DNA from 2 places in the Duganella zoogloeoides genome. Region 2 is predicted to be linked to the other one. Evidence: predicted binding sites of a transcription regulator. Region 2 holds the regulator's gene; the other holds the start of a gene.

Region 1 (19,912 bases), 2.7 Mb from region 2:
GCCATGACCGACCACATGATCGACGTGAAGATCCGCGACCAGCGCCTGATCGCCGAGTGGACCAAGATCGTCGAAGTCAACGCCGCCCGCACCATGGGCGCGTGGATGGTGGCCGATCCTCTCGATCAGAAGATGATCGAAGGCCTGATGACCAAGTCGTCCGCCCGCGCCACCGAAATCCAGGACCGCATCGGCGCGGACATCGAAGAAGAAGCACTGCGACCGCTGTTCCAGAACGTGGTCGATACCCGCAAGGCCTACACCGCCTCGCGCAAGTCGGTGTTTGCTGCCAAGGCGGCCGGCGACCTGGCGCTGGGCAAGCAGATTTTCGACCGCAAGATGGCGCAGGACCGCGTGGCCTACCTCGGCGCGCTGGACGCGTTCTCGCAAAAACAGGGCGCGCTGCTCGACGCCACGGCCGTCACCATCCAGCAGCAGTACACCAGCGGGCGCACGCTGCTGGTGCTGCTCGGCCTGGCCGCCATCGTGCTGGGCGTGACCGCCGCGTGGTGGATTACGCGCACCATCACGCAGCCGATCAACGCCGCGCTCAAGGTGGCGGAAACCGTGTCGTCGGGCGATCTGACCAGCGACATCCAGGTCACCAGCACCGACGAAACCGGGCAGCTGATGAACGCCTTGAAGGTGATGAATTCCAACCTGGTGGGCATCGTCGCCCAGGTACGCACGGGCACCGAGTTGATGGCCACCGCATCCACCGAGATCGCCGCCGGCAACCAGGACCTGTCGTCGCGCACCGAGCAGCAAGCCAGCTCGCTCGAGGAGACCGCATCGTCGATGGAGGAACTCACATCGACCGTCAAATTCAACGCCGAGAATGCGCGCCAGGCCAACGAGCTGGCGATCAACGCCTCGCACATTGCCAGCCGTGGCGGCTCGGTGGTGGGGGAGGTGGTCAACACCATGGGCTCGATCAATGACTCGTCGCGCAAGATCGTCGAGATCATTTCCGTGATCGACAGCATCGCCTTCCAGACCAACATCCTGGCGTTGAACGCGGCAGTGGAAGCGGCGCGCGCCGGCGAGCAGGGACGCGGCTTCGCGGTTGTCGCTTCCGAAGTGCGCAGCCTGGCGCAGCGCTCTGCGGCAGCGGCCAAGGACATCAAGGGCCTGATCGACGACTCGGTGCAAAAAGTGGCGCTGGGCTCGGAGCTGGTGGACAAAGCCGGCCAGACCATGTCCGAGATCGTCACCAGCATCGGCCGCGTCACGCAGATCATGACGCAAATTAGCAACGCCAGCGACGAGCAAAGCCAGGGCATCGCGCAAGTGAACGACGCCATCACGCAGATGGACCAGGTGACGCAGCAGAACGCCGCGCTGGTCGAGCAAGCGGCAGCCGCGGCCGAATCGATGCAGGAGCAGTCGGCGAAGCTGGCCGACGTGGTAAGCGTATTCAAGCTCGCCGGCGCGGGAGTGCCGGCGCTTCGGTAAAATACCGGTCCATGACCACCCGTACCGACCACGCTTCCTCAACCGCCTCTTCAAATACACCCGCACGCCAGCAATGCCCGGCGTGCCTGCGTGCACAGCGCACCTGCATCTGCCGCTGGGTGACGGTCATTTCGCCGCAAGTGGAAGTGCTGGTGCTCCAGCATCCCATGGAGGTGGCCAACGCCAAGGGCAGTGCGCGCTTGCTGCATTTGTGCCTGGCCGGCAGCCGGCTGGAAGTGGGCGAGACCTTTGCGCCTGACCGCTTGGGCGCATTGCTGTCGGACGGCCGCCACAACGTGCTGCTGTACCCGGAGACGGCGGAAGAAAAATCGCTCGGTGTCGCCACGCCGCCGGCATTCGATCCTGCGTGGCTGGCGACGCCGCAGCACCTGCGGCTGGTGGTGCTGGACGGCACCTGGCGCAAGAGCCGCAAGATGCTGTACCTGAACCCGCTGTTGCAGGCGCTGCCTCGGCTGCCGCTGACCGATACGCCGCCATCGCACTACCTGATCCGCAAGGCGCATTTGCCGGACCAGCTTTCGACGCTGGAGGCGACTGCGTACGCGCTCTCGCAACTCGAGCATGCGCCCGAGCGCTATAAACCCTTGATCGATGCCTTTGATGGTTTCGTGGCGCAGCAGGCCGGTTACGCGGCCGAACGCCGCAACTGAATCCCTCGTGGTCAAGCCGGGTCGAGCCCGGTGCCGGGCCGACCCAAGTGCACTGCGTGCGTATTGCAGGATGGTTAGCGGGGTAGTGTGGCTGGTGCTCAGCTGAGCAGCTTGAGCCCCGGCGGCAGCGCTTCGCCCAGCATGCGTTTTTCGTCGGCCTGGTCGAGTTGCACCACGTCGCGCACCATCGTGCTCCAGTTGGCAGGCGCGCCCACGGCCGATAGCCGGCGCAGGATCTCGGCGCGCAAGGTGTCGTCGATGTCGCGCGTGCGGTCGCCCGTCATGCGCGCCAGGTGGGCGGCGGCAAAGCCGGCCGGTTCCACTTTTTTCCAGTCCAGCGCCAGGATCGCCGCCAGCCACTCCGCCACCGTGGTGGCATCGACCACGTCGTGCGCGCTGCCGTGGAATGGCTGGCGTGCGCCCACCCGCGAGAGGCCCCACAGGAAGCGCGTCTGCGTCGCCTCGGCCTTGCCGGCATTGGCCGCACCGGCACGCGTCTTGTTGAGCGCCGCCTTGGCGGCGGCCCTGGTGGCCGCGTCGAGACGGCCCAGCATCCAGGCGCCGATCTCCGCCTTGTAGCTGCCGGGGATGCGTTCGAGCGAAGCGCCCAGGCGCAGCATGTCTTCCTCGCTGCCGTTCACCAGCGTGTGCGGACGGCGGCCGCGTTCCTGCGCATCTGCCTGCACATTGAAGGCGAAATCGTCGAGCACGCGCAACTGCGCCTCCACCGACAGGCCGCCCGCCACGCGGCGCCACAGGGTCCACCATTCGGCGCATACCTGGCCGTCGCCGTGGTGCTGCACGCCGGTTTCGTACAAGGTCCACAATTGCTCGATGCGCCAGCCGTCGAGCGGGTGGCCGAAACCGGGGCGCAGGCTGTAGCCGGCCAGGTTGAGCCACGCGCGTTCGTGCTCGGACGAGCGGCGCCGGCCGCGCGCGCGCTCGATCAGCGCATCGCACAGGCGCCGCAATACGGGCGTGGTCCAGCTTTCGCGGCTGCCCAGCAAATGTTCGAGTTGGCCACGCAGCTGTTTGACTTCTTTCAGTTCGACTTGCAGCGCGCGGCTGCCGAAGATGCGGTCGATTTTTTCCAGCGCGGCCGGCAGGCCGGCGGGCATGGCCGCGTCAAGAGACGGCGTGCCGTCGATGGTGGCGATGTCGTCGTCTTCGGCAACGGCGGTATCGCCGCGTAGCTGGAACTCCAGCTGCCAGCGCTGGGCGCCGTCGGTGGCCACGCAGTGCACCTCCAGCGTGCCCACTTCACTCAGCGTGGCAGCCAGCCGCACCGGCAGTTCCTTGCGGCTGCTGGCGGCGTGGCTGTCGCGCAGCACGGTGGCAATCGGCGGCAACTGCACGTAGTCGTCCGGCTGCAGATCCACCAGCGCACCGGCCCGCGGGGTGACCGTGTCGGACGTCGAGGACGCGATGTGAAAGCGCACCGGGCGCCCGAGGCGCAAGGCAAAGGTGCGGTCGGCCAGCAGCAGTTCGCGGTTCTCGGCGCTGCCGCGCGGCAGCAGGCAGATGGCGCGGCGCGGCCTGTCAGCCCGCTCATCGTCGAGCAGCAGGAAATAGCTGCGCGGCGAGCCGCCGCCGATCACCGGCGCCTGGCCGGACTGGCCCAGCGCGTACGCCACGCCGCCACGCGCTACAGCCACGTCGGGGTTATCGTTGTGCAGCGCGCGCAGCGGCGCACAGCGCCATTGCGCCAGCACCTGTTGCAGGCGCTGGCCCAGTGCGTCGGCGCGGAATACGCCGCCGTTGAGCAGCAGCGTGTCCGGCACCGGGATGGTGGGATCGTCGGGCGCCAGGCCCAGCGCCGCGCGCGCGGCCGGCGCATGCTGGCGCAGGAAGCCTGCCAGGTGCCGCGTGATGGCGGCGTCGCTGGCGTAGGGCAGGCCGAATTCGATGATCGCGCCCCGGCCGCGCCGCGCCGGCTCACGCTCTTCGTTCATCGGGAAAAAGCCATCGACCACCAGTTGCGCCACTTCGTCGCGAGTGAGGTCGGCCGAGCGCGAAGCGCCGATCAGCCTGGAGCCGGCGCCGAGCAGGGTGACGGTGGTCTGGTCGGGGGCGTTGGTGGCCAGCAGTTGTTCCTTGGCGGCGCGGCAGCGCTCCGTCAACTGCGCCAGGCGGCCGGCCGACAGCCGCGCCGGCGCCGCACCACCGGATGCGGGCAGGCGCGACTCCACCAGGTGCGCCAGCGCCAGGTCCATATTGTCGCCGCCGAGGATCAGGTGGTTGCCCACGCCGATGCGGTTGATCTGCGGCGCGCCGTTCACGAGCGCGACTTCGATCAATGAAAAGTCGGTGGTGCCGCCGCCCACGTCGCAGACCAGCGCCAGGCGTGTATCGGACAGGTCGGCGGCCAGCGTGGCGCGTTGGCGGTACAGCCAGTCGTAGAAGGCCGCCTGCGGCTCTTCCAGCAGGCGCAGCGCCGGCAGGCCGGCTTGCCGCGCCGCTTGCAGGGTGAGGGCGCGCGCGCCTTCGTCGAACGACGCGGGGATGGTCAGCACCAGTTGCTGCTGTTCGAGCGGGTGATCAGGGAAGCGGGTGTTCCAGGCGGCGCGCAGGTGCGCCAGGTACGATGCACTGGCCGCCACCGGCGACACCTTGGCGACGTCCGCTTCCGCACCCCACGGCAGGATGGGCGCGGTGCGATCGACGCCCGGGTGCGATAGCCAGCTCTTGGCGCTGCTGACCAACCGGCCCGGCACTTGCGCGCCTAGCTTGCGTGCCAGGCGGCCGGTGACCACTTGCGCCAGGCCGGCGACGTCGGCATCGCGCCACGGCAGTTGCAGTTCGCCGGCGGCGAATTCGCCGTCGGCCGGGTGGTAGCGCACCGATGGCAGCAAGGTGGCGGCGCCGATTTCACCTGGCGCCACCAGCTGCTCGATGTCGAACAGTTCGATGGTGGAACTGCCTGGCGCCGCGTAGGCCAGCACCGTGTTGGTGGTGCCAAGGTCGATGCTGACGAGGTATTGGCCCATGCTGGTTCTTCGCGAAAGTAACGTTAAGGTCAGGCGCCGCTGCGCACGTCGAACTCCACCTTCCAGCGCTGGCCGTCGCTGGCCACGGCCAGCAGTTCGAGCGTGCCCGATTCGGTGGCCATCGCGTGCAGGCGCACCTGCACCACGTCGCCGGACTGGCGGCCTTCCGGCGACAGGTTGGCCTGGATCTCGTTCATCTCGAGCAGTTCGTCCGGGCCCCAGAAGTCGAGCAGGTCGCCGATCTGGTCTTGCCGGCGCACCGAGGAGCCGAAGAAGCGGAACTGCACCGGCTCGCCGACCACCAGGCCGAACTCCTGGTTCGGCAGTTCGATCTCGCTGCCTTCTTCCATGCCGAACGGCGCCACGCACAGCGCCTGGATCGGCGGCTCCATGCCGGGAATGGCCGGCATCGACGATTCGATCGCCACGTAGTACGAGCGCGCGGTGCCGCCGCGGATGCGCACACCGGTACCGCGCCGCACGTAGCTGTAATAGGCCGCGCCGCGCGCCACTGCCAGATCGAGGTCGGCGCCGCCCAGCATGCGTGCAGGTTCCGCGCCTTCCAGGTACAGCCAGTCGTTGAGAGTGGCCATGATGCGCTGGGCCAGCAGCTCGGACTTGAACACGCCGCCGTTGAACAGCACTGCGGTCGGGTGCAGGAAGGTGGCGTCGGCGTTGTGCGCGCCGGCATAGCCTTCCAGTTCGCTGGTGGCGCCCACCTGGCGCGCCAGGAACGCGGCCAGGTGGCGGGTGACGCCGGCATCCTGCGCATACGGCAGGCCCAGTTGCGTCAGGCCCGCGCGCTGGCGCACGGCCGGGCGGCTTGATGCTTCCACGGCCGGGAAGAAGCCGTCGAGGATGAAGGTGGTTACTTCGGCGCGCGTCAGTTCGGTGCGGATCGAGCCGCCGATCAGTTTCGAACCACGGCTTGGCACCACGATCGGCCAGGTCTCGATGCTGGCATCGGCCAGCAGCTTTTCCTTGGCGGTGCGGCTGCCGTAGGTCAGTGCGCGCATTTGCCAGGCGTCGAGCTGGGTGCCGTTGGCCGCCAGCTTGCGGGCCACCAGGTGCGCCAACGCCAGGTCCATATTGTCGCCGCCCAGCAGGATATGGTCGCCGACCGCGATGCGGTGCGGTTCGAGCACGCCGTCGCGTTCCAGCACGGCGATCAGCGAAAAGTCGCTGGTGCCGCCGCCCACGTCCACTACCAGGATGATGTCGCCCGGCTTGACTTCTTTTCTCCAACGACCTTCGCTGCCCTGGATCCAGCTGTACAGGGCTGCTTGCGGTTCTTCCAGCAGGGTGAGGTTTTCGTAGCCGGCGGCGCGCGCCGCTTCGGCCGTCAGTTCGCGCGCACCGGGGTCGAACGACGCGGGAATGGTGACGGTAATCGCCTGTTCGTTGAACGGCGCTTCCGGGTGCGCCTGTTCCCACGCTTGGCGCAGGTGTGCCAGGTAGCGCGTGGAAGCGGCCAAAGGCGAGACGCGCGTGACTTCTTCCGGCGCGTCGGCCGGCAGCAGCGCCGAGCGGCGGTCCACGCCGGGATGGCTCAACCAGCTCTTGGCGCTCGAAACCAGGCGGATCGGCGTGGTGGCGCCACGGCTGCGCGCCATTTCACCGGCCACACCGGTCAGTTCGGCATCGCTCTGCTGCCAGGGCAGCTTGTTCTCGCCGGGCGCCAGTTCGTCGGCGTGCGGCAGGTACAAGAACGACGGCAGCAGCGGCAGGTCTTCCACCGTGCCCGGCGCGGTCAGCTGGGGAATGGCCAGCACGCCGTGGTCGGTTTTCTCGCCGTCGCTCGCTTGCAGGTTTACATAGGACAGGGCGCTGTGGGTGGTGCCGAGGTCGATGCCGATGGCGTAACGTGGATCGCTCACAGTTCCACCTCCGCCGGGGCCAGGATGGCGGCGTCGTGTGCTTCGGCCAGTTTCGGCAGGCGTACGTCGGTCGAGCGCCAGCCGCGATGGCTGAGCGTGCCACGGAACGGCGCCTGGCCGACCACGTTGCCGGTCAGGCGCACGGCGGCGGCGTCAAAGCCTTGCTCCAGCACCACGCGGCTGCCTTCGGCTTCGCTGCGCACGGCTTCGATGGTGAAGTGTTCGCGCAGCACCTTGCTGCAACCCTCGTGGACCACGCGCGCGGCGGCGCCGATGTCGGCGTCGGAGTAGGCGGACAGGTTTTCCTGGGTGAAGTCGATCAGGCGCGCTTCGCGCTGGAACAGGCTCAGCAATTGCAGGGCGGCGTCAGGCGTGGCCACGCGCAGGGTGACCGGCGCCGGGGCCGGCGCGGTCACGGGTACCGGCGTTGGTACCGGCACCGGCGTGGGCACTGGCACCGGGGTAGGGACCGGCAGCGGCGTCGGCACGGGCACTGGCACCGGGGTCGGTACTGGAACCGGCACCGGCGTGGGCGCGGCAACGGGCACGGGTGCGTCGTCCATGCGGGTCAGGCGGGCCGCGTATTCAGCATCGGAGATGGCGCGGAAAAAGGCGCCGATGGCAATCGAGATGCGGCTGAAAAAAGACGGCAGCGGTTGGTTTGGTGTGTTCATCAATTGCTCGTTGTGAATGTGCCGGCGCACCGCGTTTGGCGGCGTTCCGGCGTGTAATTGGTTGGAGTCGCGCAAGGCGCGCGGGGGCCTGGCCCCCGGAAGCCCTGCATGATACCAGTTCGTGCCGGGGCGCCAAAGCAGGGCGCGGTGCACAGATGGATTTAGAACTTGATATGGTCCGGGTCAGCGCCTAGAATACTGTTTATATATACAGTATTCAGGTCAGCCATGTCCCACGACGAAAATAACCAATCGCATGTAATGTTGCCGCCGCCGTCACTCAAGGCGCACAAGGGACGTGGCGCCGTCTCCAATCTGCAGGGCAGGTTCGAGGTTCATGCGCGCGAGGCGTACGACGACGGCTGGCAACGCGAAGAAGAGGAGTCCACACCATGGAAAACCCAGGTCATCGACGAGGTCTGCAAGTCCATCCTCAGCCGCAATGCCTCGCCGGACTTGCCGTTCGGTGTTTCGCTCAATCCGTATCGTGGTTGCGAACATGGCTGCATTTACTGCTTTGCCCGCCCCACGCACAGCTATCTTGGCCTGTCGCCGGGTATGGACTTCGAGAGCAAGATCTTCGCCAAGGTCAACGCGCCCGACATGCTGCGCCGCGAACTGGCCAAGTCCGGCTACGTGCCGGAATCGATCGCGCTGGGCGTCAACACCGACGCCTACCAGCCGTGCGAGCGCGACCGCAAGCTCACGCGCCGCGTGCTCGAAGTGCTGCAAGAGTGCCACCACCCGGTGGGGCTGATCACCAAGTCGGCGCTGATCGAACGCGACATCGACATCCTGGCGCCCATGGCGGCGCAGCGCCTGGCCGGCGTGGCGATCACGCTCACCACGCTCGATCCGGCCATCGCCCGCACGCTGGAGCCGCGCGCCGCCGCGCCGGCCCGGCGCCTGCGCACCATCCGCACGCTCACCGACGCCGGCATACCCGTGGCCGTGAGCGTCGCACCCATCATCCCGTTCGTGACGGAGCCGGAGATCGAACGCCTGCTGGCGGCGGTCAAGGACGCCGGCGCCGTCTCGGCGCACTACACGGTGCTGCGCCTGCCGTGGGAGGTCGCGCCGCTGTTCCATCAATGGCTGGAAGCGCACTTTCCCGACCGCGCCCAGCGCGTGATGAACCGCGTGCGCGACATGCGCGGCGGCAAGGACTACGACAGCAACTTCGCCACGCGCATGAAGGGAGAGGGCGTGTGGGCCGACCTGATCAGGCAGCGCTTCAAGATTGCTGCCGAGCGGCTGGGGCTGACGGGGCAGGGCAGCCGCTTCCACACCATGGACGCCTCGCAGTTCGTGCGACCGCTGGTGGTGCCGCCGCTGGGGGCGCGGGCCAGGGTGGTCATTAGCGGTCAGCTAGATTTGTTCTGAGCCGCGCGGATGGGGCCACGGTGCGCGGACTGCGAAGCGTGCCGGCCGGTTACGGGGATGCTGCGGACGTTAGCCGCTCAGGTCCGCGCCATCCGGCTGGCCAGTTCCACCAGGTGCCGCTCGATTTCGAACACGTGCGGATCGTCGCGGCCCAGTTCGCGCAGCGCATGGGCCAGGTGGTTCAGGTAGTCGCTGTTCGGGCCGCTGGGGCCGGCCGAGCGGGCGATGTGCTCGGCGATATCGCGCTCGGACGCTTCACCGATGAAGGCGAGATTGTCTGGCGTGGCGATGTAGACGAGTCCCAGGACGCTGCCGGCTCCAACGGCAGCTTTGTCGGCCGATACGTTGCCAGCGGCGCCGACGACATTGTCGCCCGCGCGCGCGTCGCCCACGCGCATGTCGCCGACGCCAACACCAGCTTGGTGATCCTCGAAACTGATCGGCGTAGCCAACCGTAAATAGCCGTCCTTTTCGCGATGGTCGAGATGGGCGAATATCTCGGGCGTGATCAGGTAGGCCATGCCGTGGCAGATGGCGCCCGGCGCTTCGATCAGGGTCACTACGCGGCCCGGCGCGTCGGGCGTGCCGCGGTGGTCGTGCGAGCCTTGCCAGAAGCGCCGGGTCCAGTTGGCGATGCTTGCAGGGCGCCGTTGCAGGTAGGGGAAGTCGGCCTTGTAGATCAGCGAGCCGTAGCCGAACAGCCATACGCTGTGGTGGCCGTCGAACTGGTCCATTTTCTGGTTGATGGCGATGGTGTCTGCTGTCATGTCGGTCTTGCTGTGCTGTGGTGTGTCCGCCTGTGGCACTGCCAGCAGGTCAGGCACGGTCTGCCTGCGCGGCAAAATCGCTGCTGCGCGCGATCTGCAATTGTCGCACACCGATCGACGCGAAGGCGGCCTGCAACTGCTGTTCGTAGTGCCGCATCAGCGTGGCGCTGGCCGGGTCGTCCGCGCCGGACGTCACCAGCACCACCTGTATTTCGGCCATGCAATCGTTTTCACCCGGATCATGCAAAGGCAGCAAACGGTCCAGCCACACCTTCAGCGACGAGGGCGCGAAATAATTGTGCATGGGTGCACCGACCACCACGATGTCGGCATCGATGAATTCTTGCAGCAGCGCGGCGCTGAGCAACACTTCGGCACGCAGGTCGGGATGCATGGGGATGGCGGCGTTCCATTGCCGACTCATCGCTTGCAGCAGCGGGCCGCTCACGTGCGACAGCGGTGCGGCCGCCAGGTCGCGGTAGATGGTGTGGGCGCCCGGGTGGGCGGCGGTCAGCTTGGCCACGGTAGCGGCCGTATGTTGGCGTGAGCGCGACTGGTCGCCGCGCACGCAGGAATCGATATGCAGGATGTTCATCGGCTCAGGATAAACAGGCGCTTGTCAGTGTGTCATTGGATTAAATGTAAATATTCTTTACAGCAATGATACTTGCCATGGATGGGTGGCGACGAATTGCTTTAGAAACGCAGCAAAACTGTCGGCCGCCGGCGACAGGGCGCGGGCGTTGCGGGTGTACACGAAAAAGCGCCGGGTCAGTGCTGGCGCCTGTAGTTGACGCATGTGCAGGCCGTACAGCGCTATCATTTTCTCGGCATACGGCAGGCAGACCGTGATGCCGAGGTTGGCGTGGACCATGGCCAGCGCAGTGGTCATGAAGGTCACTTCGTTGGCTGGCCGCAGCGATAAATCCCGGAATGAAGTGTGCATATCGCGCAACAGCCGTTCGGTGAACTGGCCTTGCAATGCAATGAAAGGGTAGCGGTCAACGTCGGCCCATGTCACGTGCTGCGCCTGTTGCAAGGGGTGGCCTTCGGGAAATACCACCACGAACGGCATCTCGAACAGCGGTTCGGCTGCAATGTCGGCCGTGGTGTCGCGGTCGGGGCCGATGCCGAAGTCCACCTCGCCGCTGAACACGCGCGCCGACACTTGCTCCACCGGGCTGTCGGCCAGCCGCACCTGCACGTCGGGATGCAGGTCGCGGTAGGCGGCAATCGCCTCGGGCAGCAGGGTGCACGACAACATCTGCGGCGCCGCCACCCGCACCACGCCCTGCTTGAGCGCCTTGCGACTGGCAATGTCGGCCATGGCGCGGTCGAGGTCTTGCAGCATTTTCTCGAACAGCGGCGTCAGTTCGCGTCCCAGCTCCGATAATTGCGCCTTGCGCGTGGTGCGCTCCACCACGCGCAAGCCCAGGATCTGTTCCAGTTCCTTGATCTGCCCGCTCAGTGCAGATTGCGTCAGGTGCAGATGCTCGGCGGCCAGCGTAAAACTGCCGGTCTTGGTCAGCGCCACCAGGGCGCGCATGTGGCGCAAACTTGGATTCATAAAGAAATGTGATAAATCAGGATAAAAATCTCGTTTGCATGATATCTGGTATTGGCGTCTAATCCCAGGGAAGACATTGCGCACATTACGGAGACCTCTCATGCACCAAAGCACCATCGCCACCGCCGCAGCCGCGTCGGCAAAAAAAACAGCCCAACCGGGAGCCCGCGCATGAAGCTCGCCACCCTCAAGGACGGCAGCCGCGATGGCCGCCTGGTTGTCGTCAGCCGCGACCTGTCACACTATCAAGCGGTGCCCAAGATTTCCGCGACCCTGCAACACGCGCTCGACAACTGGGATCTGGTGTCGCCGCGCCTGCATGCGGTGTACGACATCCTCAATACCGGCGAGGCAGTCGATGCGCGGCCATTCGACCAGCACGCCTGTCACTCGCCGCTGCCGCGCGCCTACCAGTGGGCCGACGGCTCTGCCTATATCAACCACGTGGAACTGGTGCGGAAGGCGCGCAATGCCGAGGTGCCGGCGTCGTTCTACACCGATCCGCTGATGTACCAGGGCGGCTCCGACAGCTTTATCGGGCCCAGCGACCCGATCTATGCGCTCAGCACCGACTGGGGCATCGACCTGGAAGCGGAAGTGGCGGTGATCACCGCCGACGTGCCGATGGGCGTGGCTGTCGAGGATGCCGCCGCCGCAATCCGCCTGGTAATGCTGGTCAACGACGTCTCGCTGCGCAACCTGATTCCCAACGAACTGGCCAAGGGCTTCGGCTTCTTCCAGTCGAAGGCGGCCAGCGCGTTTTCGCCGGTGGCGGTCACGCCCGACGAACTGGGCCAGCACTGGCAGGACAGCAAGCTGCACCTGCCGCTGCTGGTGGACCTGAACGGCCAGCCGTTCGGCAAGCCCAACGCCGGCGAGGACATGACCTTCAATTTCGCCCAGCTGGTGGCGCACGCGGCTGCCACGCGCGAGCTGGCGGCCGGCACCATCATCGGTTCGGGCACCGTGTCCAACAAGCAGGGCAACCTGCACGGCTCGAGCATCGCCAACGGCGGTGTCGGCTATTGCTGCCTGGCCGAAGTGCGCATGTACGAAACCATCGAAACGGGCAAGCCGCAAACCGCATACCTGCAGTTCGGCGACCGCGTGCGCATCGAGATGATGGACGCCAACGGCGCCAGCATCTTTGGCGCCATCGACCAGGCCGTCGTTCACTACGGCGAAAAAAGCTGATGAAGCTCTACACCTATTTCCGCAGCTCGGCTGCCTACCGGGTGCGCATCGCGCTCGAACTGAAGGGACTGGACTACGAAGCCCTGCCCGTGCACCTGCTGCGCGGTGGCGGCGAGCAGTTGCAGGCGGCGTACCGCGCCATCAACCCGGCCGGGCTGGTGCCCGCGCTCGACGATGACGGCGCGATCCTGACCCAGTCGCTGGCCATTCTTGAGTACCTCGACGAGACCCGGCCGCAAGTCCCCTTGCTGCCGCCAGACCCCGCTGGCCGGGCCCGCGTGCGTGCGCTGGCGCTGACCATCGCGGCCGATACCCATCCGCTGGGCAATCTGCGCGTGCTGAAATACCTGACCGGCCAGCTGGAACAAACCGACGAGACCAAGCTGGCGTGGCAGCAGCACTGGCTGCGCACCGGCATGGCGGCGCTCGAAGCCATGCTGGCCGGCGACCCGCGCACCGGCACCTTTTGCCACGGCGACCAGCCCGGCCTGGCCGATTGCTGCCTGGCGCCGCAGGTGTTTTCCGCCCAGCGTTTCGGTGTCGATCTGGCGCCGTATCCCACCATCACGCGCATCCACGATCACTGCGCGGCGTTGCCCGCGTTCCAGCGCGCGCACCCGGCAGCGCAGCCGGATGCCGAATAGCGTCATTCGGGCAAGCTGGTCCGTTAGTTCAGGCACATACCACCGGCCACAGGTGTGACACGATGCAGTTTTACAACAACTGCCCGGGCCTGACATGACGACTATGCCGCGTATCGAGCGCCCGCCGCTCGCAGTCGATGACGCGACGGTGGCGCTGCTGGGCCAATTGCAGAGAGAATCGTTCGACTACTTTGTCACCGAAGCCAATCCGGCCAACGGCCTGGTGCGTGACAAGACGGCCGGCGCCGGCTGGCCCGCCAGCATCGCGGCGGTTGGCATGGCGTTGACCTGCTACCCGATTGCCGTCGAGCGCGGCTTCATGCCGCGTTCCGATGCCATCGCCCGCACCTTGACCACATTGCGATTTTTCGCCAACTGCGAGCAGAGCGAATCGCCGACCGCCAGCGGCTACAAGGGTTTTTATTATCACTTTCTCGACATGGACACCGGCGCACGGGCGCGCGACAGCGAACTGTCCAGTATCGACACCGCGCTGCTGATCGCCGGCGTGCTGGCTGTGGTTGAATACTTCACCGGCGCCGATGACGATGAACGCGAAATCCGCGACCTGGGCGACTTGCTGTACCGTCGCGTGGACTGGCAATGGATGCGCCGCCGCAAGCGCCTGCTGTGCCACGGCTGGAAGCCGGGCAAAGGTTTCCTGCGCTGGCACTGGGAAGGTTACGACGAGGCGCTGATCCTGTACGTGCTGGCGCTGGGCTCGCCCACGTACCCGATCGAACGCGACAGCTACGACGCCTGGGCTGCCAGCTATGAATGGAAAACCGTGTACGACATCGAATACCTGTACGCGGGGCCGCTGTTCATCCACCAGATGTCGCACGTGTGGCTCGATATGCGCGGCATCCGCGATCATCCCATGCGTGCCCACGACCTCGACTACTTTGAGAACAGCCGCCGCGCCACGCTGGTCCAGCAGCGCTATGCGATTGAAAACCCGCTCGGCTTTCCCGAGTACGACGCGCTGCACTGGGGCATCTCGGCCTGCGACGGTCCGGGCCCGGGCACCCGCAAGATCGGCGGCGTGCAGCGAAAATTTTACGATTACATCGCCCGCGGCGTACCGTACGGCCCGGACGACGGCACGCTGGCGCCGTGGGCAGTGGCAGCGTCATTGCCGTTCGCGCCCGAGATCGTGCTGCCGACCATCCGCCACTACCAGACCCTGGACTTGCACGAACAGCGCCAGTGCGGCTTCAAACCCTCGTTTTCCACCGTGTTCCACCACGCACGGGGCGGCTGCGTGCGCTGGGTGTCGCCGTACCACTTCGGCATCGACAAGGGGCCGGCCATCATCATGGCCGACAACTACCTGCACGATTTTATCTGGCGCCTGATGCGTGGCAATGAGTACATCCGCGCCGGCCTGCAGCGGGCCGGCTTCGAAGGCGGCTGGCTGGAACAATAATCAACCATTTATAAATAGAAAGCTGCAAGCAGTCACGTTACAATCTCGCCTTTGTCCGATTGCCTTGCAGCCATGACCATCCCCGATCCTATCCTTGCCGCGCTCGCTGGCGCCGACGCTTCCTGGCGCCCGTTGTTAATCGAGGGTCTGCAGGCGGTGATGAAGGCCACGCCCGATTACCTGCCGCAGCTGGCGGTTGACCAGTATTTACCCACCGAAGGCCGTTTGTTTGCCGCCTTCGCCTTGCCGCTGGACCAGGTGCGCTATGTGCTGGTGGGCGAGGGGCCGTATCCGCGTGCGCTGAGTGCCACCGGCGTGTGCTTCATGGATGGCGCCGTCGGCAGCCTGTGGTCGAGCGAGGAGGGTGGCGGCTTATCGAAAGCGGTCAACAAGGCCACCTCGCTGCGCAACTTCATGAAAATGCTGCTGGTGGCCGATGGCCAGCTGCAACTGGACAATACCGCCGGCGATGCCATGGCGGCTGTCTCGACCCGCGCGCGCAGCGGCGCCGGCACCCATATCCAGACCCTGGACGACATGCAGCGCAAGTTGACTGGCCAGGGCTTTTTGTTGCTGAACGCGTCGCTGGTGTTCCGCAGCGACGTCGCGCCCGTTAAAGATGCCAAGGCCTGGCTGCCGTTTTTCGAGACCGTGATGGCCGGTCTGGCCGCGCAGTCGGCCGCCACGCCCACCATGATTTTGTGGGGCAAGATCGCCGAATTGCTGAAGAAATTGCCGGTGATGAAAGAGTTTCCGCAGATCGTGGCGGAGCACCCGTACAACCTGAGTTTTATTGGCAACCAGGACATGCACACGCTGTTTGGCCCGATGCAACTATTGAAAGCTTAGCCACAGGTCGAAACCGAAGGGCCACCGGCAAGCTTCGCCAAAGTTTGGTATACTTGACTAATTCGATCAACTACTCAGGCTTAAACGTACACTGAGCGGGGCAGGCAGGGTCGATATTTTAACCGAACCGAGGTAGTGATGCGTCTGACCACTAAAGGCCGTTTTGCTGTGACTGCGATGATCGACCTGGCTTTGCGCCAAGGCAAGGGTCCGGTCACGCTATCGGGCATCAGCCAGCGCCAGGCCATTTCGCTGTCGTACCTGGAGCAATTGTTCGGCAAGTTGCGCCGCCACGAAATTGTCGAATCGATCCGTGGTCCGGGGGGGGGTTACAGCCTGGCCCGCCGGGCGGACAAGGTCACGGTGGCCGACATCATCATCGCCGTCGATGAGCCGCTGGACGCCACCCAGTGTGGCGGCAAGGAAAATTGCCACGGGGCGGACGCCGCCAGTGGCGTGCGTTGCATGACCCACGAGTTGTGGGCCACGCTGAACGAAAAAATGGTTGATTACCTCGATTCGGTGTCGTTGCAGGATCTGGTCGATCAACAGAAGCAAAAGCATGCCGACCAAAGCGTGGTGGTCATGCACCGCAATGAAAACCAGGCCGCGTTGGGTTGAGCGCATTGCTTGCCAGGCTAAAAACAAAAGATGAACGGAGTTACCAGATGAACGCCCCAGAAAAAAATCTCGCCGCCGTAAAGTTCCAGACCGCGCCGCATTTCCCTATTTATATGGACTATTCGGCCACCACGCCGATCGACCCGCGCGTGGCCGATGCCATGATTCCTTACCTGCGCGAGCAGTTCGGCAATCCCGCATCGCGCAGCCATATGTACGGCTGGACTGCTGAAAAAGCGGTGGAAGAGGCGCGCGCCCACGTCGCCGCCCTGGTCAATGCAGACCCGCGCGAAATCATCTGGACCTCCGGCGCCACCGAGTCGAACAACCTCGCCATCAAGGGCGCAGCGCAGTTCTACAAGACCAAGGGCAAGCACATCATCACGGTAAAAACCGAGCACAAGGCCGTGCTCGACACCGTGCGCGAACTGGAGCGCCAGGGCTTCGAAGCGACGTACCTGGAACCGCAGGACAACGGCCTGATCACCATCGAGCAGCTGACCGCCGCCATCCGTCCCGACACCATCCTGATTTCGGTCATGCTGGTGAATAACGAAATCGGCGTGATCCAGCCGATCGACGAGATCGGCGCGCTGTGCCGCTCGAAAGGCATCATCTTCCACTGCGACGCTGCGCAAGCGACCGGCAAGATCGTGATCGACCTGCAAAAAACCAAGGTCGACCTGATGACCTTTACCGCGCACAAAACCTACGGCCCGAAAGGCGTGGGCGCGCTGTACGTTTGCCGCAAGCCGCGCGTGCGCATCGAAGCGCAAATGCACGGTGGCGGCCACGAGCGCGGCTTGCGTTCGGGTACGCTGCCTACCCATCAGATCGTGGGCATGGGCGAAGCGTTCCGCCTGGCCAAAGTGGAAATGGATACCGAAATTTCGCGCATCAAGGCGCTGCGCGACCGCCTGGCCACGGGCCTGCAGGAAATCGAAGAAACCTACATCAACGGCGACATGGACCACCGCGTGCCGCACAACCTCAACGTCAGCTTCAACTACGTCGAGGGCGAGTCGCTGATCATGGCCGTGAAAGACCTGGCCGTGTCGTCCGGTTCGGCCTGCACCTCGGCCAGCCTGGAGCCATCGTACGTGTTGCGTGCCCTGGGCCGCAGCGACGAACTGGCGCACAGCTCGATCCGCTTTACCATCGGCCGTTTCACGACCGAAGAAGACATCGACTTCGCCATCGAACTGATGAAGTCGAAAGTGGGCAAATTGCGTGAACTGTCGCCGCTGTGGGACATGTTCAAGGAAGGGATCGACATCAGCTCGATCCAGTGGGCCGCGCATTAATCACGCTGCGCGCTACGTACGAATCACCTAAAAGATACAGGAGCAACAAAATGGCTTACTCGGAAAAAGTACTGGACCACTACGAAAACCCACGCAACGTCGGCGCTTTCGACAAGGGCGATGACAGCATCGGTACCGGCATGGTGGGCGCGCCAGCGTGCGGCGACGTGATGAAACTGCAAATCAAGGTCGGCGCCGATGGCCTGATCGAAGATGCGAAATTCAAGACGTACGGCTGCGGTTCGGCCATCGCCTCGAGTTCGCTGGTGACCGAATGGGTCAAGGGTAAAACCCTGGACCAGGCACTGGCCATCAAGAACACGCAAATCGCCGAAGAACTGGCACTGCCACCGGTCAAGATTCACTGCTCGATCCTGGCAGAAGACGCGATCAAGGCGGCTGTTCAGGACTATCAAGCCAAGCACCCAGCAGTCGCCGCTTAAAGTTGTTGAAATGCGATCGTGGTGCGCCGTAGTGGCGTACTGCCTTCGCCGCCACGCCTGACCACAATCGCATTACAACAACTTTGGTTTTATATAGGCCGGCTGTCGCCGGCACGGAGAATTAGATGGCAATTACCCTGACCGAAAAAGCAGCCAAGCACATCAATCGCTACATCGAACGCCGCGGCAAGGGCGTCGGTTTGCGTTTTGGCGTGCGTACCACCGGCTGCTCGGGCCTGGCGTACAAGCTCGAGTATGTCGATGAAGTGGCCGACGAGGACAGCGTGTTCGAGTCGCACGGCGTGAAGGTATTCGTCGATCCGAAAAGCCTGCCGTATATCGACGGCACCGAGCTGGACTTCGCACGCGAAGGCTTGAACGAGGGCTTCAAGTTCCACAACCCGAACGAAAAAGACGCTTGCGGTTGCGGCGAGAGTTTCCGTATTTAAACCGCCTATGCAAAATCACTTCGAGCTGTTCCAGCTGCCGCAGCGGTACGCGGTCGATGCCCATGCGCTCGACAACGCCTACCGCGACGTGCAAGGCCGGGTCCACCCGGACAAATTCGTCAACGCGACCGATGCTGAAACGCGCGTCGCCATGCAGTGGGCCACGCGCGCCAACGAGGCGTATCAGACGCTGAAGAACCCGCAAAAGCGCGCCCAGTACCTGTGCGAGCTGCACGGCGTCGATCTGCAAACCGAATCGAATACCGCGATGCCGGTAGCGTTTTTGATGCAGCAGATGGAATGGCGCGAAGCGCTGGGCGACGCCCGCGCCGCAAAGGATGCCGACGCCCTCGACGCGCTCGACCGCGACCTGCGCGCTGCCCGCAAGGCGCAGCTGGCCGACATCGAACAGCAGCTCGACGCTGCCGATTACACCGGCGCGGCCCAGGGTGTGCGCGCGCTGATGTTCCTCGAAAAATTCGGCGAAGAAGTCCGCTTCGCCTTCGAAGCAATCGAAGCCTGAGGCCTGCGGGGCCGCTACAGGTTCCCCATGCCGCCCAGGCAAACCAACAAGAATACAGGTTCCACCCATGGCACTTCTGCAAATCTCCGAACCAGGCATGTCCACCGCACCGCACCAGCATCGGCTGGCGGTCGGGATCGACCTTGGCACCACCAATTCACTGGTTGCCACCGTGCGCAACAGCATCCCGGAAGTGCTCAATGACGAAGACGGCCGGCCGCTGCTGCCGTCCGTGGTGCGCTACCTGCCCAACGGCCACGCCAACATCGGCTACAAGGCCCAGCAGGCGCAGGCGACGGATCCGAAAAACACCATCGTCTCCGTCAAGCGCTTCATGGGACGCGGCCTGGCCGATATCGCCTACGTGGAAAACATGCCGTACGATTTCCAGGACACGCCCGGCATGGTGCAGCTGAAAACCGTGGCCGGCATCAAGAGCCCGGTGGAGATCTCGGCGCAAATCCTGGCCACCCTGCGCCAGCGCGCGGAAGATTCGCTTGGCGACGACCTGGTGGGCGCGGTAATCACCGTCCCGGCCTACTTCGACGACGCCCAGCGCCAGGCCACCAAGGATGCCGCGCAACTGGCCGGCATCAACGTGCTGCGCCTGCTGTCCGAGCCGACCGCTGCGGCGATTGCCTACGGCCTCGATAACGGCTCCGAAGGCGTGTACGCCGTCTATGACCTCGGTGGCGGCACCTTCGACATTTCGATCCTGCGCCTGTCGAAAGGCGTGTTCGAAGTCCTGTCCACCGGCGGCGATTCGGCGCTGGGCGGCGACGACTTCGACCACCGCCTGTTCTGCTACATCCATCAACAGGAAAAACTGGCGCCGCTGTCCGACGAAGACACCGCCACCCTGATGATCAAGGCGCGCGAGGCAAAGGAACTGTTGTCGAACAAGACCGAAGTGACGGTTGACGCCATCCTCAACTCGGGCGAGGAAGTCCACCTGCGCATCACCGCCGAGACCTTCCACGAGATCACCAAACACCTGGTCGCCAAGACCATGAACGCGATCAAGAAGGCGCTGCGCGACGCCAGCATCGATCCAGACGACGTCGATGGCGTGGTC
Region 2 (12,449 bases):
GCTCTTGGCCACTGCCGCACCCACCAGCCCGCCGATCAGCGCGTGCGACGACGACGACGGAATGCCGTAGTACCAGGTGACCACGTTCCAGACAATGGCGCCGACCAGCGCGCCGAAGATCACGTACTGGTCCACCACGTTGGGGTCGATGGTGCCCTTGCCGACCGTGGCCGCCACCGTCAGCTGGTGGAACACGAAGATGGCAATGAAGTTGAAGAAGGCAGCCATGGCCACGGCCGTTTGCGGTTTCAGCACGCCGGTGGAGACCACCGTGGCGATCGCGTTGGCGGCGTCATGGAAGCCGTTCATGAAGTCAAACACCAGTGCCAGGGCAATCAAAACGCCCAGCACCCAGATGCTGATTTGGATGGAATTCATCTGTTATTCTTTTTCTGTTGAGCTTACGCGTTTTCGACGATGATGCCTTCGATGATGTTGGCCACATCTTCGCAACGGTCGGTCACGGTTTCCAGGATCTCGTAGATGGCTTTCATCTTGATCAGGTTGCGCACATCGGGTTCGTCGCGGAACAGCTTGGACATGGCAGCGCGCATCACGTGGTCGGCGTCCGATTCCAGGCGGTCGATTTCTTCGCAGATGGCGACGATTTCGCGCGAGTTGTCCATGTTATGCAGCAGGGCCACGGCCGCCTGGACCTTCTCGGTACAGGCCAGCACCAGTTCGGCCAGACGCTGGGCTTCCGGGGTGACCGAATGCAGGTCGTACAGCGAGACGGTCTGGGCCGCGTCTTCCAGCAGGTCGAGGATGTCGTCCTGGCGGGTGATCAGCTTGTGGATGTCGTCGCGGTCGATCGGGGTGATGAAGGTTTTGTGCAGCAAGTCCACGGTTTGATAGGTGATCTTGTCGGCCTGCTTTTCGATGCTTTCGATCGCGTGGACGCGATTTTCCAGGTCGTCGAAGTTGGACATCAGGCCCAGCATTTCTTTTGCACCTTTGACGCACAGGTCGGCGTGTTGGTTAAACAGGTCAAAAAATTTGCCCTCGGTGGGCATCAAGCGTCCAAACATGTCTTTCTCCGATCAATGATTCGTCATTACTACAGGTTGCCGGCCCGGGGTACAGGCGCGGCGTAAAGAAGCGTCGTTCTGGGTCTTCCCGGGCTTAATCGCCCTGGTAGAGCGCCAGGTTACCGACGTAATTGCCAAACTTGGTATATTGGCCGATCCAGGTAAGCCGTACCGAGCCGATCGGGCCGTTACGCTGCTTACCGATAATGATTTCGGCCGTTCCTTTATCCGGCGAGTCGGGGTTGTACACCTCGTCGCGGTACAGGAAAATGATCACGTCCGCATCCTGTTCGATAGCGCCCGATTCGCGCAAGTCGGACATGATGGGGCGTTTGTTGGGGCGTTGTTCCAGCGAGCGGTTCAGCTGCGACAGCGCGATCACCGGGCAGCCGAGTTCCTTGGCCAGCCCCTTGAGCGAGCGCGAGATCTCGGAAATTTCAGCGGTACGGTTGTCGCCCTGCTTGGAACCCTGCATCAGCTGCAGGTAGTCGACGATGATGAGGCCGAGCTTGCCGCACTGGCGCGCCAGGCGGCGCGCGCGGGCGCGCATCTCGATCGGGTTCAGCGCCGGGGTTTCGTCGATGAACAACTGGGCGTCGTTCATCTTTTGAATGGCATGCGTCAGGCGCGGCCAGTCTTCGTCGTTGAGGCGGCCGGTACGCAGGCGGTGCTGGTCGAGCTGGCCGACTGAACCGAGCATACGCATGGCCAGCTGGGCGCCGCCCATCTCCATCGAGAAGATTGCCACCGGCAAGCCGGCTTCGATCGCGACGTTCTCGCCGATGTTGACCGAAAACGCGGTTTTACCCATCGACGGACGACCGGCCACGATGACCAGGTCGCCGCCCTGCAGGCCCGATGTCATGCGGTCGAGGTCGATAAAGCCGGTGGGCACGCCGGTAATCTCGGACTGGTTGTCGCGCGAATACAGTTCGTCGATGCGCTCGACCACCTGCGTGAGCAGCGGCTGCACTGCGAGCCAGCCGGCGGCGCCGCGCGCGCCCTGCTCGGCAATGGCGAAAATCTTCGATTCGGCCTCGTCGAGCATCTGCTTGACTTCCTTGCCTTGCGGGCTGAACGCCTGGCCCGAAATTTCGTCGGCCACGGTGATCAGCTGGCGCAGGATCGAGCGATCGCGCACGATCTCGGCATAGCGGCGGATATTCGCTGCCGATGGCGTGTTTTGCGCCATCGCGTTCAGGTACATCAGGCCGCCAACGTCGTCGGCCTTGCCCAGTTGCGTCAGCGTTTCGAATACGGTGATCACGTCGGCCGGCTTGGACGCGTTGATCATCTTGACGATCTGTTCGAAGATGATGCGATGATCGTAACGGTAGAAATCGTCCGGGTTCATCATGTCGGCGATACGGTCGAACGCGGCGTTATCGCGCAGCAGGCCGCCAATGACGGACTGTTCTGCTTCGATGGAATGCGGCGGGACGCGGAGCGAATCGACTTGCGGATCGGAGGGGGCGTTCATGGCGCGAATTATACCTGCTTAGGCAGTGCAACAAAAAAAACGGGGCGAAAAAAAGCCGGGCGAACCCGGCTTTTTTTAATGGTATTGCTTACTTGACAGGCCGAAACCCATGCAAGTATTAGGCAGCTTCGCCTACAACAGCAACGGTCACTTCAGCGATCACGTCGGTGTGCAGAGCAACGCTCACTGGGAACTCGCCGGTGGTCTTCAGAGGACCGGTTGGCAGGCGCACAGCCGATTTCTCGACAGCGAAACCAACTTTGGTCAGCGCTTCAGCGATGTCGAAGTTGGTGACCGAGCCGAACAGACGGCCGTCAACACCAGCTTTTTGCGAAACGGTCACGGTCATGCCGTTCAGTTTCTCGCCTTGAGCTTGTGCAGCAGCCAGCTTGGCGGCAGCAGCTTTTTCCAGTTCAGCGCGCTTGACTTCGAATTCCGCAACGGCAGCAGCGGTAGCGCGGCGAGCCATTTTTTGCGGGATCAGGAAGTTACGTGCGTAACCGTCTTTGACTTTAACGACTTCACCCAGGTTGCCCAGGTTAACGACTTTTTCCAACAGAATGATTTGCATAGTTCTTCTCCAGATGCTTGTCTAAACTACGCAATTAAGCGTGGTGCAGATCGGTGTATGGCAGCAGGGCCAGATAACGGGCGCGCTTGATCGCGGTGTCCACTTGACGCTGGTAGTGCGCCTTGGTGCCGGTCAGACGTGCTGGCATGATCTTGCCATTTTCCTGGACGAAGTCTTTCAGGGTGTCTACGTCTTTGTAGTCCACTTGCTCAACGCCAGCGGCGGTGAAGCGGCAGAACTTCTTGCGCTTGAACAGTGGGTTTTGTTGCTTACGCTTTTCTTTAAGCTTGAGCTTGTTTTTGTCGAACTTTTTACCGAATGCCATGTGAGGCTCCTGTATTTAAATTGAGCTGTCCGTGACAGCACTAAAATCAATGATGTGAAACACCAGGCTTTTGCTATTGCGCGTCTTCTTGTTCAGGAAACCGGTGAACTGGTACACCCCGCCCAGCGGCGCCGCGTTGAACTTGCCTGAAATCTCGCCTGCGGCAACCGCAGCAATTTCAAACTCGCTCAACCTGGCGATTCCCGCCTCCATTTGCTGCGACCGATGCTGGAGTACAGCATTGATGATCGGCATGCCTGCCGGGGTATAACGCAAAGCGTCACGTTCGGCAATGAGGGCAGTGAACTGGAGCTGGTTCAGCTCGGTTCCTTGAAACAATTAGGCTGCGGCAGGAGCTGGAGCAGCTGCTGGGGCTTCGGTGCGATGCGATTTGGCAGCATCTTCACGTTGTACCGACTTCATCATTGGCGAAGGAGCGGTTTCCGCTTTCTTCAGCTTGACGGTCAGGTGACGCAGCACGGCATCATTGAATTTGAATGCGGTTTCCAGCTCGACCAGGGTCTCGTTGTCGCATTCGATGTTCAGGCAGATGTAGTGTGCTTTGGCCAGTTTCTGGATCGAGTAAGCCATCTGACGACGGCCCCAATCTTCAACACGGTGCACGGAGCCACCGCGGGTCGTTACAGTGGTTTTGTAACGTTCGATCATCGCGGGCACTTGCTCGCTCTGGTCCGGGTGGACGATAAATACGATTTCGTAGTGACGCATGAAAACTCCCTTAAGGACTTGTGAATATAGCCCACCCTGGCGTCAAGACAGGTGTGGGAAGAGGTAAGCCCGCGACTATAGCAGCTTTTTCAGCGGAACGCCAGCCTGGTGTTGCCGGTGCTACAGTGCGATTTTCTTGTCCTGGGAACATGATCATGAAGCATCTGATGGCACTTGCGGCGCTGTCCGCCCTGCTGTTCTCTCCGCCCGGCCTGGCTGCCGCACCACACGAACCGGCGCCCATCAAGACCCGCGCCTACAGCACCCCCGCCCTGCTGTTCGCACTGCGCACCGACACCCAGACCCTGGCGCGCCTCACGCCCGTGCTCGACCCCAGCTTCGATTTCGTGCCCGGCCCGCGCGAAGATGCGCGCCAGGGCAATGGCTACCGCCACCTCGGTGACTTGGCCCTGACCGTCCGCACCGGCAATGGCGCGCAGCGCTCCTACACCTCGTTCGCGGCGCGCCGGCCGATCCGCGAACTGCCGGCAGGCCGGGCGCTGGCCGCTGCCGATATCAGCGCAAGCATGGGCGCCGACTTGGGCGCTAGCGTGCCGCTGGCAGTGGAACGGCGCTGGCTCAACGAACGCGGCACGCTGGTGCTGCGCTTTACGCTGATCAACCGGGGACGGCAACCGGTGCAGGTGGTGTCCGCCAGCATGCCGATGGTGTTCGAACAACAAGGCTTCGGCGCCTCTGCCGAGGAACGGCGGGCCAGCAGCAGCACCGTCAAGCCGCGCCCGGGCACGCTGGGCTCGGTGGAAGTGGCGCGCGCGAACGGCGAGGCGCCGGGGCTGCGGCTGCAACCGGACGGCCGCACCCCGCTCGATAGCTGGCAAGCCATGCCGAGCGGGCAACTGCAGGGCGAACAGTACGCCAGCTGGGTGACCAGCGGGTTTACCCTCAAACCGGGCGCCAAACGTGACATCGGCGTGCGATTCGTGATCCAGCCGCAAGGGGCAACGCGCTGATTTCTCATAGGGGAGCGCGGCAGGCTCCCCTGTGCAACAACTTTTTTCACATTATTTCGCTCAAAGCAAGAAATTCCCTTGCATTGGCGGTCATACTGTACAAAAATACAGACTGTCTATATACACAGCCCATTTTTTTACTGACCACGCCCATGATCAAGCTCACCGCACGCCAGGAACAAATTCTCAATCTGATCAAGGACGCCATCGAAAACACCGGCTTCCCGCCCACGCGCGCCGAGATTGCCAACGAACTGGGCTTCAAGTCGGCCAACGCCGCCGAGGAACACTTGCAGGCGCTGGCGCGCAAGGGCGCGATTGAAATCGCGGCCGGCACCTCGCGTGGCATCCGCCTGCTCGGTGTCCATGCCGAGCCTTCTACCGCCAAGATGCCTGCCGCGCTGATGATGTCGCTGCCGCTGATCGGCCGCGTGGCTGCCGGCTCGCCGATTTTGGCGCAGGAAAACCTCGAGGCGAACTACAGCGTCGATCCCGCCATGTTCTCGGCCAAGCCCGACTACCTGCTCAAGGTGCGCGGCGAATCGATGCGTGACGCCGGCATCATGGATGGCGACCTGCTGGCCGTGAAAAAAATCGACAGCGCCAAGAATGGCCAGATCGTGGTGGCGCGCATCGGCAACGAGGTAACGGTCAAGCGCTATCGCAAGACCGGTTCGCTGGTGGAACTGCTGCCGGAGAACCCGGAGTTCAAGATCATCAAGGTCGATCCCGAGGCGGACGAGTTTGCACTGGAAGGCCTGGCAGTAGGGCTGATGCGCACCTGGCACTAAAAAATATGGACCGCCGCGGCGGTCCATTGTTTTAACAACCTTCCAGCGCGCAGCTGAAGTCTTCCAGCAGGTCGCCCTCATCCTCGATGCCGACCGACACCCGTATCAGCGACTCCGCAATCCCCATCGATGCACGCCGTTCGGCACCCATTTCAAAGAAGATCGTGTGCGCCACCGGGATGATCAGGGTGCGCGTGTCACCAAGGTTCGACGCCGGGATCGCCAGCTTGAGGCGATTGAGGAAATCGAAGCAATCGATGCCATCCTTCAATTCAAAGCTCAGCAGCGAGCCGTGCTTGTGGAACAGCTCGGAACTGATGCCATGCTGCGGATGCGACGCCAGGCCCGGGTAGTACACCGCCGCCACCCGCTCGTCCGATTCCAGCAATGTGGCCAGCGCCAGCGCGTTGCTGCTGGTGCGTTCCATGCGCAGCGCCAGGGTTTCGGCGCCGACGGCAATGTGGTGCGCCGCCTCGGGCGCCAGGGACGAACCGAAGTCGCGCAGCGCCTTGGCGCGGATTTGCGCCAGGCCCCACTGCAGCGGCGCCGCCTTCTTGTAGTTCTCGTAGATGTTGGGGAACCGGGTCCAGTCATACGCGCCAGTGTCGGTCAGGCTGCCGCCGAGTGCATTGCCGTGGCCGCCGATCGACTTGGTCAGCGCATTGACCACCAGGCCGGCACCGACCGATTTCGGCCGGAACAAATACGGCGTGGTCATGGTGTTGTCGACCACGTACAGGATGCCGCGCGCCTGGCACATTTCGCCAATGCGCTTGAGGTCCGCCACCTGCGTGCGCGGGTTGGCGATGGTTTCGACAAATACCACGCGGGTGTTGTCGGTGATCGCCGCCTCGACATTGGCAACATCGGTGGCATCGACAAACGACACGCCCACGCCCTGCGCCATGGTGGTTTGCCACAGGCTGTTGGTGTTACCAAACAGGAACGACGACGACACCACGTGGTCGCCCGTGCGCAGCAGCGCCTGGAACACGGCGCCGATCGCGCCCATGCCGGTGGCGAAGCAGATCGTGCCGACGCCCTGCTCCATCTTGTTCACCTTGTCTTCGAGCGCGGCGATGGTGGGGTTGCCCTGGCGCCCGTAGCGGAAGCCCGGCTCCTTGCCCTGGAATACCGAAGCCAGCTGGCGCGCATCGGCATAGCCGAACGCGACCGACGTATGGATCGGCTTGTGCAGCGATCCGTGCTCGATGCCCTTCTGGCGGTCGTTGTGCAGGATGGTGGTGGTAAAGCCGTAGTTTTTCTTGTCTGTCATGGACGATCAGCCCTCGGCGGCGGCCAGGTTCAGGTTCAGCTGCGAACGGCCCGCATCTTCCGGCTTGGCGGCCTTGGTCGGGTTGTTGCGCTCGTTTTCCAGCTTGTCCAGGTACTCGCGGCTGACGTCGCCGGTGATGTACACGCCGTCGAAGCACGACGCCTCAAAACTGGTCAGCGCCGGGTTGACGTCGGAAATGGCCTGCTTGAGCGCATCGATGTCTTGGTACACCAGGGCGTCGGCGGTGATCTCGCGGCACACTTCTTCCACCGTGCGACCGTGGGCGATCAGCTCGTCGCGGGTAGGCATGTCGATGCCGTAAACGTTCGGGTAGATCACCGGTGGCGCGGCCGACGCAAAGATCACTTTCTTGGCGCCCGAGTCGCGCGCCATCTGCACGATCTCGCGGCTGGTGGTGCCGCGCACGATGGAGTCATCCACCAGCAGCACGACCTTGTCCTTGAACTCGTCAGGAATCGCATTGAGCTTCTGGCGCACGGATTTCTTGCGCGCGGCCTGGCCCGGCATGATGAAGGTACGGCCGATGTAGCGGTTTTTAATGAAGCCTTCGCGGTATTCCTTGCCCAGCGCCAGCGCCAGCTGGATGGCAGCCGGACGCGACGAATCGGGAATCGGCATGACGACGTCGATATCGTCGGCCAGGCCTTCGCGCACGATTTTCTTGGCCAGGTACTCGCCCATTTTCAGGCGGGTGCTGTACACCGAGGCGCCATCGATGACGGAGTCGGGACGGGCCAGGTACACGAATTCGAACACGCACGGGTTGAGCGACGGGTTGTCGGCGCACTGGCGCGTGTGCAGCTGCTTGTCATTGTCGATGAAGACGGTTTCGCCGGGCGCGATGTCGCGCACGAAGCGGAAGCCCATGCCTTCGAGCGCCACCGATTCGGAAGCGATCAGGTATTCGTTGCCCTGCTCGGTTTCATTGATGCCCAGGCACAGCGGACGGATGCCGTACGGATCACGGAAGGCCAGCAAACCGACGCCGGCGATTTGCGCCACGGCAGCATAGCCGCCGCGCACACGGCGCATCAGCACGGTAACCGCCTGGAAAATGGTTTCGGCATCGATCGAGATATCGACGGTGGCCTTCTGGATTTCGTGCGCCAACACGTTGAGCAACACTTCCGAATCGGAATCGGTGTTGATGTGGCGGCGGTCGTTCTTGAACATCTCTTCCTTGAGCTGTTCCCAGTTGGTCAGGTTGCCGTTGTGGGCCAGCGTGATACCGAACGGTGCGTTGACGTAGAACGGCTGCGCTTCTTCCTCGCTCGACGAACCGGCGGTCGGGTAACGGCAGTGGCCGATGCCCGAGTTGCCTTGCAGCGTACGCATATTACGGGTACGGAACACGTCGCGCACCAGGCCGTTGGCCTTGTGCATGGCGAACATGCTGCTGTGATTGGTAGCGATACCTGCCGCGTCCTGGCCGCGATGCTGCAACAGCAGCAATGCGTCATACAGCAGTTGGTTGACAGGTTGATGGGAGACGACGCCGACGATGCCACACATGTTGATGCTCCTGGACTGGACTTGCAGATTTAAAAACGTTGATTCAATTCACAAATTCAAACTTCAAAAATTCACATGCTGCGCCATTGCAGCGGGAAGGTAGTCCTTGACCACGCGCGCTCCCAGCTCGCAGTACGGGCTGAGCAGCGCATTCTTCCAGAGTTCTTCTTGCGGCAATGCCGTCATTCCACCCAAGATGACGGCGGCCAGCACGATTACAAGGCCACGGCCCAGGCCGAACACGGCGCCGAGCAGGCGGTCGAACAGGCTCAGGCCACCGGCGTCGAGCAAGGCGCCCAGCACCATGGACAGCAAACCCATCAGTATCCGCGCGCCGATGAACAGGGCGATGAACGCCAGGATCAGCCGCAGTATTTCCCCGGGCACGACTGCCGGCAGCATGACTGCCAGTTGCGCCGCATAGGCGTTGGCCACCACGAACGCCACGATCCAGCCCACCAGCGACAGCACTTCCTTGACCAGTCCGCGCACCATGCTGATCACGACCGACGCGGCCAGCACGAAGATCACCAGGTAGTCGAAGATGGTCACGACAGACGGTGCAAACAGGTCAGACGGTTTCCAGGCGGCCAGCCAGGCCCATGCTTTGCAGCTTGGCGCGGACTTTTTCCGCCTCTTCCTTGCTGCTGAACGGCCCCACGCGCACGCGCGTGACCTCGCCCGACGGCGCTTTTTGCGTGTACGAATTGATGCCGGCCTGCTTGAGGCGCTCGCGCAGTTCGCTGACCTTGGCCTGGTCGCTCAGTGCGGCCACTTGCAATACGAATTTCTGGCCGGATTCGGCTGCAACGTTGGACGCACCAGGCGGCTTGGCAGTTTTGCCTTCCAGGATGGCCAGGGCGCGCGCATCCTGCGCCTGTTTGCTCTCGGCGGCGGGCTTGGCGGCGGCTTTGGCTTCAGCGGCTTTGATGTCGGCAGCACGCGACTCGGCCAGCTTGCGGTCGGCTTCGGCGCGGGCGTCCGCCTTGGCTTTGGCTTCCTCGCGGGCCTTGGTCCTGGCGTCGGCTTCCGCCTTGGCTCCCGCCTTGGCATCGGCCAGCTTGCGCTCGGCTTCGCGCTTGCGTTCCTGCTCGGCGCGGCGATCGGCTTCCTGCTTGTTGCGGGCGTCGGCCTCGGCCTTGGCGCGCGCTTCGCTGGCGGCCACCGAGCGGTCCAGTTCGTCGGAGTGCGCCTGGGCTTGCGCCGACAGGCCGGTCTCGGGCTTGGCGGCCGGCTTGGCCGCTACCGCGGCAGCAGGTTTGGCGTCCTCGACAATTTCTTCACGGCTGTCGAGCGTGTCACTATCAGGAATGGTGGCGGCGCGGCGCTCGCCGCCGACGGCCGGGGCGCCGGCCGAACGTTCTTTCGAGGGGATCTTGATATCGATGTCGGACGCCAGCGGCTTGGGCTCGGAGTCGAGCAGCATCGGCAAACCGACCGCCACGGCCAGCGCCAGGGCGATGGCGCCGACCAGACGGCGGCGCGCGCGTTTCTTTTCAGGCAAGACCGGATCGTCCGCTTCGCGGTCGCGCGAGCGGCGCCGCGGACCATCGGTGGACGAAGCGCGCTTGGAACGGGCACGCTCGAGCGCGGCCTGGTCATCGGCACTGGTGTAATAGCCGCTGTCCTGGGCGGATTCTTGCTTGTTTTTGCCGAATTTCGAGAACAAGCCCATGCGTGATTTCAGTCCTGTGTGTTCAATGGAATGAGGATTTTCGCGCTGCCATGACGCCGGCAACAGTGAGGAAAGATCCAAAGACCACAATTCTATCATTCTCCCCGGCCCGGCTGACCGCATTTGCGTACGCTGCTGCCGGATCGTCGAAGATATTGATGGTCCGTTCGGCCTTGTCTTCCTGCACCAGCTGCACCTTGGCCGCCAGTTCCGATGCCGTGGCCGAGCGCGGCGACGGCAAGGTGGCCAGGCACCAGTGATCGACATGCTCGGACATGGCGGCGATCACGCCGTCGATATCCTTGTCCTGCATGGAGCCGAATACGGCAAATGTATACGGGTGAAAGCCCATGTTGCCGAGGTTCTGGTTCAGCGCCGAGGCCGCGTGCGGATTATGGGCGACGTCGAGGATCACGGTCGGCCGGCCCGGCAGCACCTGGAAGCGGCCCGGCAGTTCCACCGTCACCAGGCCGGTGCGCACTTCCTGCGCGCCCACCGGCAATTCGATGCGCAGCGCTTCGAGCGCAGCCAGCGCGGCGCAGGCGTTGAGGATCTGGTTGGCGCCGCGCAGGCTCGGGTACGCCAGCGAATTGCGGCGCTGCGAGCGGCCGCCGTAGTTCCACTGCTGCTTGTCGCCCGAATAATTGAAGTCGCGGCCCATCAGCCACAGGTCGGCGCCGATTGCCTCGGCATGGTCGATCAGGGTTTGCGGCGGCACCGGGTCGGAGCAGATCGCCACCTTGCCGGCGCGGAAGATGCCAGCCTTTTCGAAGCCGATGGCTTCGCGCGTGTCACCGAGGTAGTCGGTATGGTCGATATCGACGCTGGTGACGATCGACACGTCGGCATCGACGATGTTGACCGCATCGAGGCGGCCGCCCAGGCCCACTTCCAGGATCACCACGTCCATGCCGGCGCCGGCCAGCAGGCGCATGATGGCGAGGGTCGTGAATTCGAAGTACGTGAGCGTGGTGTCGCCGCGTGCAGCCTCGACCGCATTGAACGCTGCGACCAGCGCCTCATCAGTGGCCAGCTCGCCGTTGACGCGGGCGCGCTCGTTAAAATCGAGGAAGTGCGGCTTGATGTACAGGCCCACCCTGTAGCCGGCGCGCAGCAATACCGATTCGAGCATGGCGCAGGTGGAACCCTTGCCATTGGTGCCGGCCACCATGATCACCGGGCAGGTAAATGCCAGTTGCAGGCGCTGCTTGACCGCAAGCACGCGGTCGAGGCCCATGTTGATGACGGTTTCGGCATGGCGCGATTCGAGCAGCGCAAGCCAGGCGGGCAAGGTGGTGGGGAGATTGGACATGTGGGACTCTGAAATAAGAACGGCGCGCAGGCCGGATCATATCCGATTGCGCGCCGCGTGGTGGGAACCTCGCAAACCTACTGCGCGGCCTGCGAGGTTCCTTTAGGCTATTACTTCTACCGGTTGATTTTGCAGGAGGGCCAGCAAGCGGGCGATTTCTTCGCGCATCTTGCGGCGGTCGACGATCATGTCGATGGCGCCCTTGGTGACCAGGAACTCGGAGCGCTGGAAGCCTTCCGGCAGTTTCTCGCGCACGGTGTTCTCGATCACGCGCGGGCCGGCAAAGCCGATCAGCGCTTTCGGCTCGGCCATCACCACGTCGCCCATGAAGGCGAACGAGGCGGACACGCCGCCCATGGTCGGGTCGGTCAGCACGCTGATGAATGGCAGCTTTTTCTCGGACAGCTTGGTCAGCATCGAGGTGGTCTTGGCCATTTGCATCAGCGACAACAGGCCTTCCTGCATGCGGGCGCCGCCAGTGGCGGTAATGCAGATGAACGGCACTTTCTGCTCCAGCGCCGCTTGCGCGCCGCGCACGAAGCGCTCGCCCACCACGGAACCCATGGAGCCGCCCATGAAGTCGAATTCGAAGCACGCCACGACAACCGGCATGCTAAGGATGGCGCCGCCCATGACGATCATGGCGTCGGTTTCGCCGGTAGCTTCCATGGCCTGCTTGAGGCGGTCAGGGTATTTCTTGCTGTCCTTGAACTTCAGGGTATCGACCGGCAGCGTGTCCATGCCGATTTCATAGCGGC

What was found. Region 2 encodes LexA, which represses DNA repair genes until DNA is damaged. Its sites were predicted from a motif close to ACTGTATNNNNATACAGT; they were not measured.
Region 1: a site for LexA is predicted at 7,862-7,879, ahead of SR858_RS18110 (PA0069 family radical SAM protein). Genes of this name have one in related genera too.

Annotation. Positions count from the first base shown of each region.
Region 1 covers NZ_CP140152.1:4,087,120-4,107,031, reverse strand. Annotated here, with positions in the region: gene SR858_RS18135 (methyl-accepting chemotaxis protein) at 1-1,455, shown strand, start outside; gene SR858_RS18130 (tRNA-uridine aminocarboxypropyltransferase) at 1,467-2,126, shown strand; gene SR858_RS18125 (Hsp70 family protein) at 2,225-5,113, opposite strand; gene SR858_RS18120 (Hsp70 family protein) at 5,143-6,990, opposite strand; gene SR858_RS18115 (DUF2760 domain-containing protein) at 6,987-7,664, opposite strand; gene SR858_RS18110 (PA0069 family radical SAM protein) at 7,893-9,047, shown strand; gene SR858_RS18105 (gamma-glutamylcyclotransferase) at 9,125-9,814, opposite strand; gene SR858_RS18100 (NAD(P)H-dependent oxidoreductase) at 9,864-10,409, opposite strand; gene SR858_RS18095 (LysR family transcriptional regulator) at 10,467-11,381, opposite strand; gene SR858_RS18090 (fumarylacetoacetate hydrolase family protein) at 11,553-12,575, shown strand; gene maiA (maleylacetoacetate isomerase) at 12,575-13,219, shown strand; gene SR858_RS18080 (glucoamylase family protein) at 13,323-14,648, shown strand; gene SR858_RS18075 (uracil-DNA glycosylase family protein) at 14,721-15,497, shown strand; gene iscR (Fe-S cluster assembly transcriptional regulator IscR) at 15,636-16,118, shown strand; gene SR858_RS18065 (IscS subfamily cysteine desulfurase) at 16,166-17,422, shown strand; gene iscU (Fe-S cluster assembly scaffold IscU) at 17,473-17,865, shown strand; gene iscA (iron-sulfur cluster assembly protein IscA) at 17,991-18,314, shown strand; gene hscB (Fe-S protein assembly co-chaperone HscB) at 18,322-18,837, shown strand; gene hscA (Fe-S protein assembly chaperone HscA) at 18,905-19,912, shown strand, end outside.
Region 2 covers NZ_CP140152.1:1,347,078-1,359,526, reverse strand. Annotated here, with positions in the region: gene SR858_RS05990 (inorganic phosphate transporter) at 1-378, opposite strand, end outside; gene SR858_RS05985 (DUF47 domain-containing protein) at 402-1,028, opposite strand; gene SR858_RS05980 (replicative DNA helicase) at 1,123-2,508, opposite strand; gene rplI (50S ribosomal protein L9) at 2,627-3,079, opposite strand; gene rpsR (30S ribosomal protein S18) at 3,114-3,404, opposite strand; gene priB (primosomal replication protein N) at 3,420-3,725, opposite strand; gene rpsF (30S ribosomal protein S6) at 3,744-4,133, opposite strand; gene SR858_RS05955 (DUF5695 domain-containing protein) at 4,289-5,104, shown strand; gene lexA (transcriptional repressor LexA) at 5,257-5,895, shown strand; gene SR858_RS05945 (cystathionine gamma-synthase family protein) at 5,927-7,171, opposite strand; gene purF (amidophosphoribosyltransferase) at 7,178-8,704, opposite strand; gene SR858_RS05935 (CvpA family protein) at 8,768-9,256, opposite strand; gene SR858_RS05930 (SPOR domain-containing protein) at 9,276-10,379, opposite strand; gene folC (bifunctional tetrahydrofolate synthase/dihydrofolate synthase) at 10,402-11,691, opposite strand; gene accD (acetyl-CoA carboxylase, carboxyltransferase subunit beta) at 11,794-12,449, opposite strand, start outside.